DNA from 4 places in the Providencia xihuensis genome. Region 2 is predicted to be linked to each of the others. Evidence: predicted binding sites of a transcription regulator. Region 2 holds the regulator's gene; each other region holds the start of a gene.
What was found. Region 2 encodes PurR, which represses purine synthesis genes. Its sites were predicted from a motif close to CANGCAAACGTTTGCNTG; they were not measured.
Positions count from the first base shown of each region.

Region 1 (3,567 bases), 1.9 Mb from region 2:
AGAGCTGGCTGAGCGTGCAGATATTGTGCTAGTTGTAGGCTCTAAAAACTCATCAAACTCAAACCGTCTTGCTGAACTTGCATCAAGAATGCAAAAACCTGCATTTTTGATTGATGGTGCAGAAGACATCCAAACTGAGTGGCTAACGGATAAAAATATTATTGGTTTAACGGCTGGGGCGTCAGCGCCTGATATTTTAGTTCGTCAAGTTATTGATAGATTAAAAGAGCTTGGTGCAGACTCTGTTGTTGAACTACAAGGCCGTGAAGAAAATATTGTTTTTGAAGTGCCAAAAGAATTGCGAGTCGAAGTTAAAGAAATTAACTAATACATAGCATACATAGCAGCATATTATTCAAAGAGTCATTTTGTATCATCAAGGTGGCTCGGTCTTTTTTATTCTGATTTTTTCTTTCCTACTTTTCTTATCATCAACACTTTTTCTGATAATCAGTCCGCGTTCTACGTTTTTGTTAATAACTGTCGATTAATACTGGCAGAATCTCATCATGATGGTTAATCTGTAACGCAATAATAAACTAAATTGTTTGTGAAAAATATTGATATTCACGTGAGATACTCAGTTTAAATTTAGTCATTTGCATCAATAATGAAAAAGGATGAACCATGGAAAATTCAGTGGTACGTGTTGCGATTGTCGGCTCAGGTGGTCGTATGGGACGGCAGTTAATTCAAGCGGCACAACAACAAGATGGCATTCAATTAGGCGCTGCTATTGAGCGAGAAGGCTCTTCGCTGATTGGCGCAGATGCAGGTGAGCTTGCAGGAGTTGGTAAACTAGGAATTTATATTACGAATTCTCTTGATAAAGTCGTTGATGATTTTGATGTTGTTATTGATTTCACCCGGCCTGAAGGCACGCTGCATTATTTAGCATTTTGCAAAGCTAACCAAAAGGGCATGGTTATTGGCACAACAGGTTTTGATGAACAAGGGAAACAAGCTATTGCTGATGCGGCAAAAGTCATTCCAATTGTGTTCGCGGCAAACTTTAGCGTCGGTGTTAATCTAGTCCTTAAATTACTGGAAAAAGCAGCAAAAGTGATGGGAACTTACACCGATATTGAAATTGTGGAAGCTCACCATCGTCACAAAGTTGATGCTCCGTCTGGTACTGCATTAGCTATGGGGGAATCTATTGCGGGTGCGCTAGGAAAGGATCTAAAAGACTGCGCAGTATATACCCGTGAAGGTTATACTGGTGAGCGTGAAGCTGGCACTATCGGTTTTGCAACAATTCGAGCAGGAGACATTGTTGGTGAACATACGGCGATGTTCGCTGATATCGGCGAACGCGTAGAGATCACACATAAGGCATCAAGCAGGATGACCTTTGCAAATGGTGCTATTAAAGCATCCTCTTGGGTTTTTTCTAAAAAATCTGGGTTATATGATATGAAAGATGTGCTTTGTCTTGATGATCTTTGATTTTTTATTTTAAATTATCATTATAAATCAATAAATTATTTATTATTTATTGGTTTATAATGGCTTTTGTTATTATTTTATTTTAAATTGCTATTTTCCGTTTAATTCATCTATAAAACTGACTTTTATTCGAGTTAATTTCCCTTTAATCTCAATTCAAGCTGCGTTATTATCAATTGTGCAGTTATCTTACTTGGCAACCGTTTACTTATTCATATTGGCTATCATTTTCAGTGCTCACGTTAAGTAAACTGGGGTTGTTGTCTATAAAAGTAAGATAAAAGTGTAAAAAATGCATTTTTTTCTAGACAAGACCCTATCTCATCATTAGAATGCGCGCAATTTGCCAAAAATTTGCTTAAAAACTCATTTTGGCATTGATTTAGATCGCAAAATCTGAATTAATATGCAAAAAACGTGATTTATTATTCTCCGGAGGGTGTTTTGATTAAGTCAGCTATATTGGTTCTGGAAGACGGAACCCAATTCCACGGGCGTGCCATCGGTGCTGAAGGGGCCGCAGTTGGAGAAGTCGTTTTCAATACGTCAATGACCGGATATCAAGAAATAATTACAGACCCTTCCTATTCCCGCCAAATTGTTACTCTCACTTATCCCCATATTGGTAATGTCGGCACTAATGCTGATGATGAAGAATCCCCAAATGTTCATGCTCAAGGCTTAATCATTCGTGACTTACCATTGGTTTACAGTAACTTTCGTGGGCAAGAAGGGCTATCCGAGTATCTGAAGCGCCACAAGGTTGTGGCAATTGCAGATATCGATACACGTAAACTGACCCGTTTATTGAGAGAGAAAGGGGCTCAGAATGGGTGCATTATTGCAGGAGATAACCCTGATGTGGCGCTTGCGCTAGAAAAAGCACGTAATTTTTCTGGGCTTAATGGGTTAGATTTGGCAAAAGAAGTGTGTACTAAAGAAGCCTATAGTTGGACCCAAGGCTCATGGACGCTAGAAAACGGCCAACAAGGTGCTAAATCAGTTGAAGAGTTACCATTGCATGTTGTTGCTTACGACTTCGGTGCAAAACGCAACATTCTACGCATGTTAGTTGACCGTGGTTGTCGTTTAACGGTGGTGCCTGCGACAACATCAGCAGAAGCAGTACTCGCAATGAATCCAGACGGAATTTTCTTGTCGAATGGCCCTGGCGACCCAGCGCCATGTGATTATGCAATCAAGGCGATTAAAACATTTTTAACAACGGATATCCCTGTTTTTGGTATTTGCTTAGGGCACCAATTATTGGCTTTAGCTAGCGGTGCAAATACCCTGAAAATGAAATTTGGTCATCACGGAGCAAATCATCCTGTGAAAGATTTGGATCGAGATGTTGTGATGATCACGGCACAAAATCATGGTTTCGCAGTCGATGAATCTACACTTCCCGATACATTGCGTGTGACTCACAAGTCACTATTTGATGGAACACTACAAGGTATTCACCGTACAGATAAACCTGCATTTAGTTTCCAAGGCCATCCTGAAGCAAGTTCAGGGCCACATGATGCAGCCAATTTATTCGATCACTTCATTGATTTGATTAACGAATATCGTCAAACCACACCACGTCAAAACGCACAATAATCGGGAGCAAATCATGGCAAAGCGTACAGACATAAAAAGCATTCTGATTTTAGGTGCGGGTCCAATTGTTATCGGTCAAGCATGCGAGTTTGATTATTCTGGGGCTCAAGCATGTAAAGCCTTACGTGAAGAAGGTTATCGTGTCATTTTAGTTAACTCTAACCCTGCGACGATTATGACCGACCCAGAGATGGCCGATGCGACGTATATTGAGCCGATTCACTGGGAAGTGGTTCGTAAAATTATTGAAAAAGAACGTCCTGATGCAATTTTACCAACAATGGGTGGGCAAACAGCGCTTAACTGTGCGCTTGAACTTGAGCGTAAAGGGGTTCTTGCTGAGTTTGGCGTTACGATGATTGGTGCAACAGCAGACGCCATTGATAAAGCCGAAGATCGTCAACGCTTTGATAAAGCGATGAAAAAAATTGGTTTAGGTACTGCACGCTCAGGTATTGCTCACAACATGGAAGAAGCGTATGCCGTTGCAGACGATGTGGGGTTCCCTTG
Region 1 covers NZ_CP169565.1:753,874-757,440, forward strand. The annotation lists gene ispH (4-hydroxy-3-methylbut-2-enyl diphosphate reductase) at 1-328, shown strand, start outside; gene dapB (4-hydroxy-tetrahydrodipicolinate reductase) at 628-1,449, shown strand; gene carA (glutamine-hydrolyzing carbamoyl-phosphate synthase small subunit) at 1,894-3,057, shown strand; gene carB (carbamoyl-phosphate synthase large subunit) at 3,071-3,567, shown strand, end outside.
Region 1: carA (glutamine-hydrolyzing carbamoyl-phosphate synthase small subunit) is a predicted target of PurR. The motif match lies at 1,643-1,660, and genes of this name have one in related genera.

Region 2 (3,567 bases):
ATATTATTCAAACATTTTATTGTTAACATGCGATTAACGCGATTACATTTACCCTTTGTAGGGTTAATCGTGTTACTATTAATATATTAAGAATCATACAGGCCATTTGGCAAAACTGTAGATAAACAATGAAGTACGACACTTAGCTCACTTTACGAGCAAACACCCATATGTTTTGATACAAAAGCAATCAAGGAGTACGTTATGTCATTTGAACTTCCCGCTCTACCGTATGCAAAAGATGCTTTAGAACCTCATATCTCTGCTGAGACCTTAGAATACCACTACGGTAAGCACCACAATACCTACGTTGTTAACTTAAACAACCTAATCAAAGGCACTAATTTTGAAGGTAAATCGTTAGAAGAAATCATTAAGACTTCTGAAGCTGGGGTATTTAACAATGCGGCTCAGGTTTGGAACCATACCTTCTATTGGCACTGCTTAGCACCAAATGCAGGTGGCGAACCAACGGGGAAAGTTGCAGACGCTATCAATAAAACCTTTGGTTCTTTCGCCGAGTTTAAAGCACAATTTACGGATGCAGCAACCAAAAACTTTGGGGCTGGCTGGACTTGGTTAGTGAAAAAAGCCGATGGTAATTTAGCTATTGTTAACACATCTAACGCAGCAACACCAATCTCTGGTGATGATAAACCTGTGTTAACAGTAGATATTTGGGAACACGCTTATTATATTGATTACCGTAATGCACGCCCTAAATATTTAGAAAATTTCTGGGCACTAGTTAACTGGAAATTTGTAGAAGAAAATTTAGCTTAATTATTAAACAGTTATTCTAGATCGATTAAGGGCGAGTTAAAACTCGCCCTTATGCATTCACCCAATGAAGATGAAACACAAATTAGAAGATATGTGCAGCAATAAAAATAATCATTGCTAATGAACCCAGCGCAGCTAGTAATCCATATTTAACATCTGTATCCATGAGTTCCTCTCATCCTAACAAAATTGAATTAACAATAACCACTCAAACTATAAGGTTATTAAGTATACACATCCAAAAAAGCGAAACCAGTGTCTATATCACATGTTATAACATCAATTATTTCTTTCGTTTTTGCGCTAGATCAGACAAAATCGACAACAAATCGCTAAATTATTGCCAGCGAAGGATCTATGCATCAATATGCAGGTAATTTTTTAACTAGAATTCTTAGAGAGACCTATAGTTGGTCAGGAGTTTTATTCCCCCATGGCAACGATTAAAGATGTGGCGAAACGCGCTGGCGTCTCTACCACCACCGTATCCCATGTTATTAATAAAACGCGCTTTGTGGCTGATGACACCAAGGCTGCGGTTTGGGCTGCCATCAAAGCGCTCAATTATTCACCTAGTGCGGTTGCCCGTAGTTTAAAAGTGAATCACACGAAATCAATTGGTTTGTTAGCGACGTCGAGTGAGGCGCCTTATTTTGCTGAAGTTATCGAATCCGTTGAAAACAGCTGTTATGAAAAAGGCTACACACTGATCCTCTGTAACTCTCATAATAATTTGGGTAAACAAAAAGCCTACTTGCAAATGCTTGCACAAAAACGTGTCGATGGCCTGCTGGTAATGTGTTCTGAATATCCTGATACACTCATTGGCATGCTCGAAGATTATCGCAATATTCCGATGGTGGTAATGGATTGGGGCACATCGAGAGGGGATTTTACCGATAGCATCATCGATAATTCATTCCATGGGGGCTATCTCGCAGGACGTTATCTCATTGATAGAGGACATCGTGATATTGGTGTGATCCCAGGCTCCCTTGAGCGGAATACTGGGATTGGGCGTCTGACTGGCTTCCAAAAAGCAATGGAAGAAGCCAAAGTGACCTTAAAAGACGAATGGATTGTCCAAGGGGATTTTGAACCTGAGTCTGGCTATAAAGCGATGATGCAGATTTTGAGCCATAAACAGCGCCCTACCGCCGTTTTCTGTGGTGGTGATATCATGGCAATGGGGGCGATTTGTGCGGCAGATGAAATGGGCTTGCGCGTTCCACAGGATATCTCAATCATCGGTTACGACAATGTGCGCAATGCGCGCTATTTTACGCCTGCATTGACTACTATCCACCAACCTAAAGAGCGTTTAGGGCAAATGGCGTTCGCTATGTTATTAGACCGTATAGTGAATAAGCGCGAAGACGCTCAAACTATCGAAGTTCATCCTCGTCTTGTTGAGCGTCGTTCAGTTGCTGATGGACCATTTATTGACTATCGTCGATAATCAATATGATGTTGATAACCATTCTGCGTTGAGCGTTTCATTATCGCCAAGATAATCTAATAACCAGCTCAGTGCGGGAGAGGTGTTTTTTTCTACCCATGTTAAACAACATGGGCTGGGTGGAAATGGCTGTGCTAATGTCAATTCCACCAGTTTACCTTCTGCGCATAAAGGAGCTGCTCGATGTTCGGGCACCATCCCCACACAAAGGCCATTTGTCAAACAAGCTAAGCCATTTTCCCAATAGGGAACCACTAAACGCCGTTGGTTATCCAGCGCCCAAGTATCTCGTTTAGGTAAACTTCGAGAAGTATCTTCTAAGCACAAACTTGGATATGCACGCATTTCATCGTCTGTTAGGCTATGTTCTATTTTTGCTAATGGATGTTCAGGGCTTGCGACACACATCCACGACATAAACCCCATATCACGAAAGCTGTAACGTTCGCCAATCGGTGAAGCTCGGGTGGCACCAATCGCCACATCCACGCGGCCATCCGCTAAGGCATCCCAAACACCATTAAATACTTCTGGGTGTATATACAATTCAATGTCAGGGAAATGGCGATAAAAATCGAGAATAAGTTGCTCAGTCCGCTGTGGTTTAACGATGCAGTCAACTGCAATGCTGAACTGCCCACGCCAACCATTAGCCGCTTGTTGGCATTGATGACGTGTCTCTGTCATTTTTTTGATAACAGAACGGCTTTCTTTAATAAAAATCAGCCCTGCTTCGGTTAAAATGACGTCCCGGTGTCGACGTTCAAACAAGGGAACGGCTAACCATTCTTCAACTTGTTTGACGGTATAGCTGATTGCTGAAGGTACGCGGTGTAACTCATCTGCGGCACCACTGAAACTCCCCGTTCTTGCAACGGCATCAATTACTTCAAGTGCATGAGCTGACCACATAGTCTCTCCTTTCAAATATTTTGATAGCAAGATCCAAATATTACCGTTTCACAAGACAAAAAAATAGCCTATACAATGTCATCACCGTTAACATTTTTTTAAATATCAGATAAGTAAATCATTATGACGACGACTGTGAAAAAAAATTCCCCTGGATTTATGCTGTACCTTGCAGGATTAAGCATGTTGGGGTTTTTAGCCATTGATATGTACCTGCCTGCTTTTGGTGCAATGCAGACCTCTTTGCGCACAACAGAAGGGGCTATCAGTGCTTCTCTCAGTATCTTTTTAGCAGGCTTCGCGTTTGCTCAGCTACTTTGGGGCCCACTTTCAGATAAACTTGGCCGCAAGCCTGTGCTCATCGTTGGTCTTACTATCTTTATTGTGAGCAGTTTAGCGATTTTTTGGGCCAC
Region 2 covers NZ_CP169565.1:2,684,204-2,687,770, forward strand. The annotation lists gene sodB (superoxide dismutase [Fe]) at 205-783, shown strand; gene purR (HTH-type transcriptional repressor PurR) at 1,217-2,242, shown strand; gene punR (DNA-binding transcriptional activator PunR) at 2,243-3,154, opposite strand; gene punC (purine nucleoside transporter PunC) at 3,278-3,567, shown strand, end outside.

Region 3 (3,567 bases), 1.6 Mb from region 2:
GCCTTCAGCAGATCAATTTTTAAGTTCAAAAAACTTACCTCAGTTTGGTCAGGATATATTGCATTTTTGCTCACTCGCGCTTGTTCACCCAATATGCCGTACATCATTAACGGAAGGATTAATTCAAATTAAGCAAGCTGGGGGCCGATTAAGTTTTGATGTAAATATTCGTCCACAAATGTGGGAAGATCACGAAGAAATGCATCAAGTTGTGGACACCTTTGCAAAACAGGCTGACATTTTAAAGCTTTCTGATGATGAATTACTTTGGTTAACGGGTGAGAGCCTATTTGATAAGGCGGTTGAAAAATTGCGTGATTATCCTGCGGAGCTTAAGGTCGTGACGCAAGGTTCGCAAGGGTGCAGGGTATTTACGACAGAGTATCATTTTTCAGTAAGTGCTTATTTAGTCGATAGTATTGATACCACGGGCGCTGGAGATGCTTTTATGGCTGGATTGTTAGCGGCAATTAATCAATATGGCATGGCTAATACAAAAGATAATTTGATGAAGATTATTTCTCAGGCAACAGCTTGTGGGGCTTTAGCCACAACTAAAAAAGGGGCAATTTCCGCAGCGCCAACGTCTCAAGAGCTTGTTGAATTTATGCAGCAGCAGCCGCCATTGCACCAAAAACAGATTTTTTAATGTGAAGAGTTAACGTGCAAATAAAATTTGGCTTTATATGCTATTTTTTATTTGCATATAATCTTAAATAGATAGCTTTAGAATGAGCGTTAGTAACATTTTATTTTCTTTATATTGGCGTATGATGTGGAGCAAATTTTACCTTATTTGACTTTATTGTAGGCTATATTATGTTGCTGCGTTCAGGTGTGGCTCTAGCTATTTTTTCCTATATTTTATGGGGAATAACGCCCTTATTTTATCGGCTGCTTCCTGAAGCTGAACCGCTAGAACTCCTTGCCCAACGTCTTATTTGGTCAATTCCATTGCTATTTTTAATCCGTTTAGTCATTAAAAATAAAACAATATGGAAACAAGTATGGGTTGATAAAAAGTCCATTATCCTTTGTCTTTTTAGTTCGTCCATTATGGCTATCTCTTGGACCACATTCACTTATGCACTCACTCATGGGCAAGTGTTAGCCGCAAGTTTGGGCTATTTTATCAATCCATTATTCTCTATTTTGCTCGGTGTTGTTTTTTTACGTGAAAGGTTAGTTTTTGTGGAAAAAATGGCCGTTACGTTTATTTTGTCTGGGGTTGGTTATCAAATCTGGCAATATGGTGAATTGCCTATTTTAGCACTCGTGATGGGGAGTGCGTTTGCGGTATATGGATTGATCCGTAAATTTATTCGGTTTGATGTTATTACTTCATTGTTTTTAGAAGCATTATGGTTGTTGCCTATTGCAATGGGTATTACTTGGTGGTTATCGTCAAAAGGGTTAAGCGCAGTGGAGGCGGGAGATTGGCAGCTTCGTATTTTGTATATGTTAGCGGCACCTGTGACGATTATTCCCTTGCTGTTTTTTACTGCGGCTATCAAACGCACATCACTCACTGTTATTGGTTTGGCCCAATATATAGAGCCAACTATCCAATTTTTACTCGCTGTGTTCTTGTTTAATGAACTGTTTGATTGGGTTAAAGGGATTAGCTTTGCATTAATCTGGATTGGTTTACTATTTTGTATTTTGGCTTTATTGCATAAGCAATATGCCAAATTTTCCCAAAAAGAACCTTTTATTACCGGGCGAGATGAAACCCCGCAGAATTAGACAATATTTCATTTAATTTCAAGACACGAATATGTTTTATCATGGCCTTTTTATTACGTGGATAGCAAAAGCAAACGTTTGCGTATATAATCATCGGTATTATTTTCGCATATAAGGTCATCAATCATGGAACAGTTAGGTACGGCACTTTGTGCATCTGCAACAAAAGTTATGTTACTGGGCGCAGGGGAGTTAGGTAAGGAAGTTGCCATTGAATGCCAACGCTTAGGTATCGAAGTGATTGCAGTAGACCGCTATAAAAATGCACCCGCTATGCACATTGCTCACCGTAGCCACGTCATCAATATGCTGGATGGTGAGGCACTAAAACAGTTAGTGATCGCAGAAAAGCCTGATTTTATTGTGCCTGAAATTGAAGCAATTGCGACCCAAACGTTAGTTGAACTCGAAGAGCAAGGGCAAAAAATCGTCCCTTCTGCAAAAGCCGTTTTTTTAACAATGGATAGAGAAGGTATCCGTCGTCTTGCTGCTGAAACATTAGGTTTACCTACATCGGAATATTATTTCGTAGAAAATAAATCAGATTTTATTGAAGCCGCTGAAAAAATGGGTTTCCCATGTATTGTAAAGCCCGTCATGAGTTCATCAGGAAAAGGGCAAAGTGTCATTCGTTCAAGTGCGGACTTAGAAAAGGCGTGGCATTATTCTCAAGAGGGGGGGCGCGCAGGGCAAGGTCGAGTCATTGTTGAGAAAATGGTCAATTTTGATTTTGAAATTACCCTGTTAACGGTTAGCGCTGTAGATGGGATCCATTTTTGTGCTCCTGTAGGACATCGTCAAGAAAAAGGTGACTATCGCGAATCTTGGCAGCCGCAAGTGATGAGCGAGAAAGCGCTGAAAAAGGCTCAAGATGTTGCTGCAAAAATCGTTTCTGCGTTAGGTGGTTACGGCTTGTTTGGCGTTGAGTTATTTGTGTGTGGTGATGACATCATTTTTAATGAAGTATCCCCACGCCCTCATGATACTGGAATGGTGACGCTGATTTCGCAAAATCTTTCTGAATTTGCCTTACATGTACGTGCATTTCTAGGCTTCCCTATTGGTAACGTTCGCCAATATGGCCCAAGTGCTTCTGCGGTTATTTTACCTGAACTTCATAGCCAAAATGTGGTGTTCTCTAATATTAAGAATGCATTCGATTCTGATATCCAACTACGTTTATTTGGTAAGCCTGAAATTGCAGGAACTCGCAGGTTGGGTGTTGCGTTAGCCATTGCAGATTCAATCGAAAAAGCACTCGAAAGGGCAAAAAAAGCGGCAAGTGCAGTAAATGTGTCAGGTTAGATATGATATGAAAAATGGCCCTTTAATATAAAAATTAATGGGCCAAAAAATGAAAATAATAACAAGCGATTATTCAAGGTAGAAAGAGACGTCGATGCTACCTCTATAGCCACCCGCTTGTACGTTCCCATTTTGGCAAAGGTTAAAGTATAGGTTTTGGCGTAAATTGGTCGTGGCAATATCCCCTAGCTTTATACGGTCATAATACACTAAAGCATCTGAGTTTCCTCTTCTACAGATATCTGAAGACGGTGGAACTTTCGACGTCACGATATAAGGGCGTTCAGTCGAGTTAGATGAGTTACCTGTCACCGAGTCTAATGCCATACCTGCAAGGTTAGTACTTGATCCAGTTCCTGCATTGCTTTGTCCATGCAGTTGTTGGTTAGCGGATAACACCATCAGCAATTTACCCGTGGTAACACAGTCTATTGACATTGACGCAGGACGCGTTTCTAGCAACTGTTTGGTTCTATTACCCGCCAATTGGGTACTAAATAACCTATCTGCCCCGCA
Region 3 covers NZ_CP169565.1:1,123,996-1,127,562, forward strand. The annotation lists gene ACE2AL_RS04910 (aminoimidazole riboside kinase) at 1-649, shown strand, start outside; gene rarD (EamA family transporter RarD) at 820-1,746, shown strand; gene purT (formate-dependent phosphoribosylglycinamide formyltransferase) at 1,873-3,051, shown strand; gene ACE2AL_RS04925 (hypothetical protein) at 3,121-3,537, opposite strand.
Region 3: purT (formate-dependent phosphoribosylglycinamide formyltransferase) is a predicted target of PurR. The motif match lies at 1,814-1,831, and genes of this name have one in related genera.

Region 4 (3,567 bases), 570 kb from region 2:
GCAATGATAATTTGGAACTCAGAACGGCGGTGAACATAATCAATTTCAACCAATTCAACTAACCCGACTTTTTCGCTATCATTTTCCACGATAAAACGGCGTTCGGATTGGTCATGAATATGTTTGTCGTAAAGATCACTTAGCTCAACAAAGGCCTCGTAAGGCTCTTCAAACCAGTAGCGCATCACACTGGCGTTGTTATCAAGTTGATGAATAAACGCTAAATCTTCACGTTCAAGTGGGCGCAACCTAAACGGATGAACTTGCCCGGTAGTCATAAAACACCTCTATTGGTTATGAAAAAACATTTTTTGCTTAAATAAGGATACCACTTATTTGGGATAAAATAATGACATAACACAGAGAGATCATCCCCTTGTTGAAGAATAGTTCACTTTATGCAGAACTAAGTGGTTAATCGCTGAAAAAACAATCAATTGACAGATTGTATATTCGCCAATTTTAGTGCAACAAAAAGGGTGGAAATTCCACCCTTTGAATCGTTATTTATACAGAAAATAAACTACTCATTAGCATAACCCTGTTGAGGGAGCACTTTACCATCTAATACGGCTTTACCTTCAACCATGGTCAAGCGGGTATCACTAAACCATTGTACAACCAGAGGGTAAATAGTATGTTCTTGCGTTTTTACTCGTTCAATGAGGTCTGCTTCGGTATCTTCAGGGAAAATAGGAACTTTAGCCTGTAATATCACAGGGCCACCGTCTAATTCCTCAGTGACAAAATGAACGGAAGTACCATGTTCTTTATCACCATTTTCCAAAGCCTTACGATGAGTATGTAGCCCAGGGTATTTAGGCAATAAAGAAGGGTGAATATTGAGTAATTTCCCTGTGAAATGAGTGACAAAATCAGGGGATAAAATACGCATAAACCCAGCTAAGACTACCAAGTCTGGTTGGTATTGTTCAATAAGCGCTAATAAAGCGGCATCATAGGCTTGGCGATTGCTATACGCTTTTGCATCAAGGCAAGCGGCAGGGATCCCTGCCTGCTGTGCCCGCACTAGTCCATAAGCCGTGTTTTGGTTGCTCACTACGGCCACAATGCGACCCTTTATTGTGCCTGACTGGCAACCTTCAATGATCGATTGTAAGTTACTGCCACTGCCAGAAATGAGGACAACGATTTTTTTCATTAGCGGATCACAACCTGCTCTTCACCCGCAGGTAATTGGCCGATTGAACCAATTTGCCATGCGTTTTCACCTAGTGATGTTAATAACGCTAATGCGGTATTGACTTCACTTTGTGGCAGGGCAATGATGATGCCAACACCGCAGTTAAAGGTGCGGTACATTTCATGGGTACTGACATCACCCGCGTTTTGTAGCCAACTAAAAACTGAAGGCCATTGCCAGCTACTACCATCAATAATCGCTTGGGTATTATCCGGTAGAACGCGTGGGATATTTTCCCAGAAACCGCCGCCTGTAATGTGTGCGATCGCATGAATGTCATTCTTCGCAATCAGCTCTAACACGTTTTTCACATAAATACGTGTAGGTTCTAATAAATGGTCAGCCAATGATTTGCCATCTAATTGTTCAGTTTCGGGGTTCGTTTTGCTGACTTCTAAAATTTTACGCACTAATGAATAGCCGTTTGAGTGAGGGCCACTTGAGGCGAGGGCGATTAGCGCATCACCTGCGCTGACTTTGCTACCATCAATGATTTCAGAGCGCTCAACCACACCGACGCAAAAGCCTGCAACGTCATAGTCTTCACCATGGTACATTCCTGGCATTTCAGCGGTTTCACCACCCACTAATGCGCAGCCAGATTGTTTACAGCCATCGGCAATTCCCGTGATGACGCTGGCAGCGGTATCAACGTCTAATTTACCTGTCGCGTAGTAATCAAGGAAGAATAATGGCTCAGCGCCTTGAACGATAAGGTCATTAACGCACATGGCAACAAGGTCAATCCCGATTGAATCATGGCGTTTTAAATCCATTGCCAGACGTAATTTTGTCCCAACGCCGTCGGTACCTGAAACAAGTACGGGCTCTCGGTATTTTTGTGGCAGGGAACATAATGCACCGAACCCACCAAGACCCCCCATCACTTCGGGACGACGCGTTTCTTTTACGACACCTTTAATACGTTCAACCAGTGCGTTACCTGCATCAATATCGACACCGGCATCTTTATAGCTGAGAGAGGTTTTATCAGTCACTACGGCCCCCAAGGCAATTACATTTTTGAGAAAAATAACATCATGGTCAGTATTCTAACAGGCTAAGCAAACGTTTGCGATAGCTTTGTGAATGAAAATTATTATGGCTGAAAATGGCAGAAAGTGAGCCTGTTCACAAGGTGAAATATGCCCAATATTTAAATATTGGCAAAAAAATAAATTCAGGAGATCATCAACATGCAACTTAACCGATATGGGGTATACTATTTTAAAAAAGTTTGCCTAATCGTTGCTGTTTTGACCAAAATCAAACGTAATCTAGTGGCATTCATGGTTAAAAGAGTTATAATCCCGCGATTTTTTTGTCCGCCAGCGTCTAAAATAGTAGGAGAAACCCATGAAGATCGTTGAGGTAAAACACCCTCTCGTTAAACATAAACTTGGCCTGATGCGAGATCATGATATAAGCACCAAACGCTTTCGTGAACTGGCCTCAGAGGTTGGTAGCCTACTGACTTATGAAGCAACCGCTGACCTAGAAACTGAAAAAGTGACTATTGATGGTTGGTGTGGTCCTGTCGAAATAGAACAAATTAAAGGTAAGAAAATCACTGTAGTCCCAATCCTCCGCGCAGGTATTGGTATGATGAATGGTGTATTGGAAAGCATTCCTAGCGCACGTATCAGTGTGGTTGGTGTGTACCGTGATGAAGAAACACTGCAGCCTGTCCCTTATTTCCAAAAATTGACTTCAGATATCAATGAGCGTATGGCGTTAGTTGTTGACCCTATGTTGGCAACGGGCGGTTCGATGATCGCGACTATCGATTTACTGAAAAAAGAAGGGTGTAAGTCAATTAAGGTTTTAGTCTTAGTTGCTGCACCTGAAGGGATCAAAGCATTAGAAAAAGTCCATCCAGATGTTGAGCTGTATACCGCTTCCATTGACCAGCATCTCAATGAAGAAGGTTACATTGTTCCAGGCCTCGGTGATGCGGGCGATAAGATATTTGGTACTAAATAAAAATGAGCCGACTGAGAAGTCGGCTTTTTTTTGATTTATTAAATGAAATCAATGTTTGCAAGTCTTCGGCCACTTGCATAAATCATAGCTAAAAGGGGATAAGCTCAAATGACACGTCGCACTATTGGTGTTGAAGAAAGACCACCATTACTACAAACTATTCCACTGAGTTTTCAGCATCTTTTTGCGATGTTTGGCGCAACCGTTGTCGTACCTATTCTGTTTGGTGTAAACCCAGCAACTATCTTGCTGTTTAACGGAATTGGTACATTAATCTACTTGTTTATCTGTAAAGGTCAGATCCCTGCTTATTTAGGCTCAAGTTTTGCCTTTATTTCACCAGTGTTAATTCTATTGCCATTGGGTTATGAACTGGCATT
Region 4 covers NZ_CP169565.1:2,116,771-2,120,337, forward strand. The annotation lists gene speG (spermidine N1-acetyltransferase) at 1-278, opposite strand, end outside; gene purN (phosphoribosylglycinamide formyltransferase) at 524-1,162, opposite strand; gene purM (phosphoribosylformylglycinamidine cyclo-ligase) at 1,162-2,202, opposite strand; gene upp (uracil phosphoribosyltransferase) at 2,561-3,187, shown strand; gene uraA (uracil permease) at 3,296-3,567, shown strand, end outside.
Region 4: purM (phosphoribosylformylglycinamidine cyclo-ligase) is a predicted target of PurR. The motif match lies at 2,266-2,283, and genes of this name have one in related genera.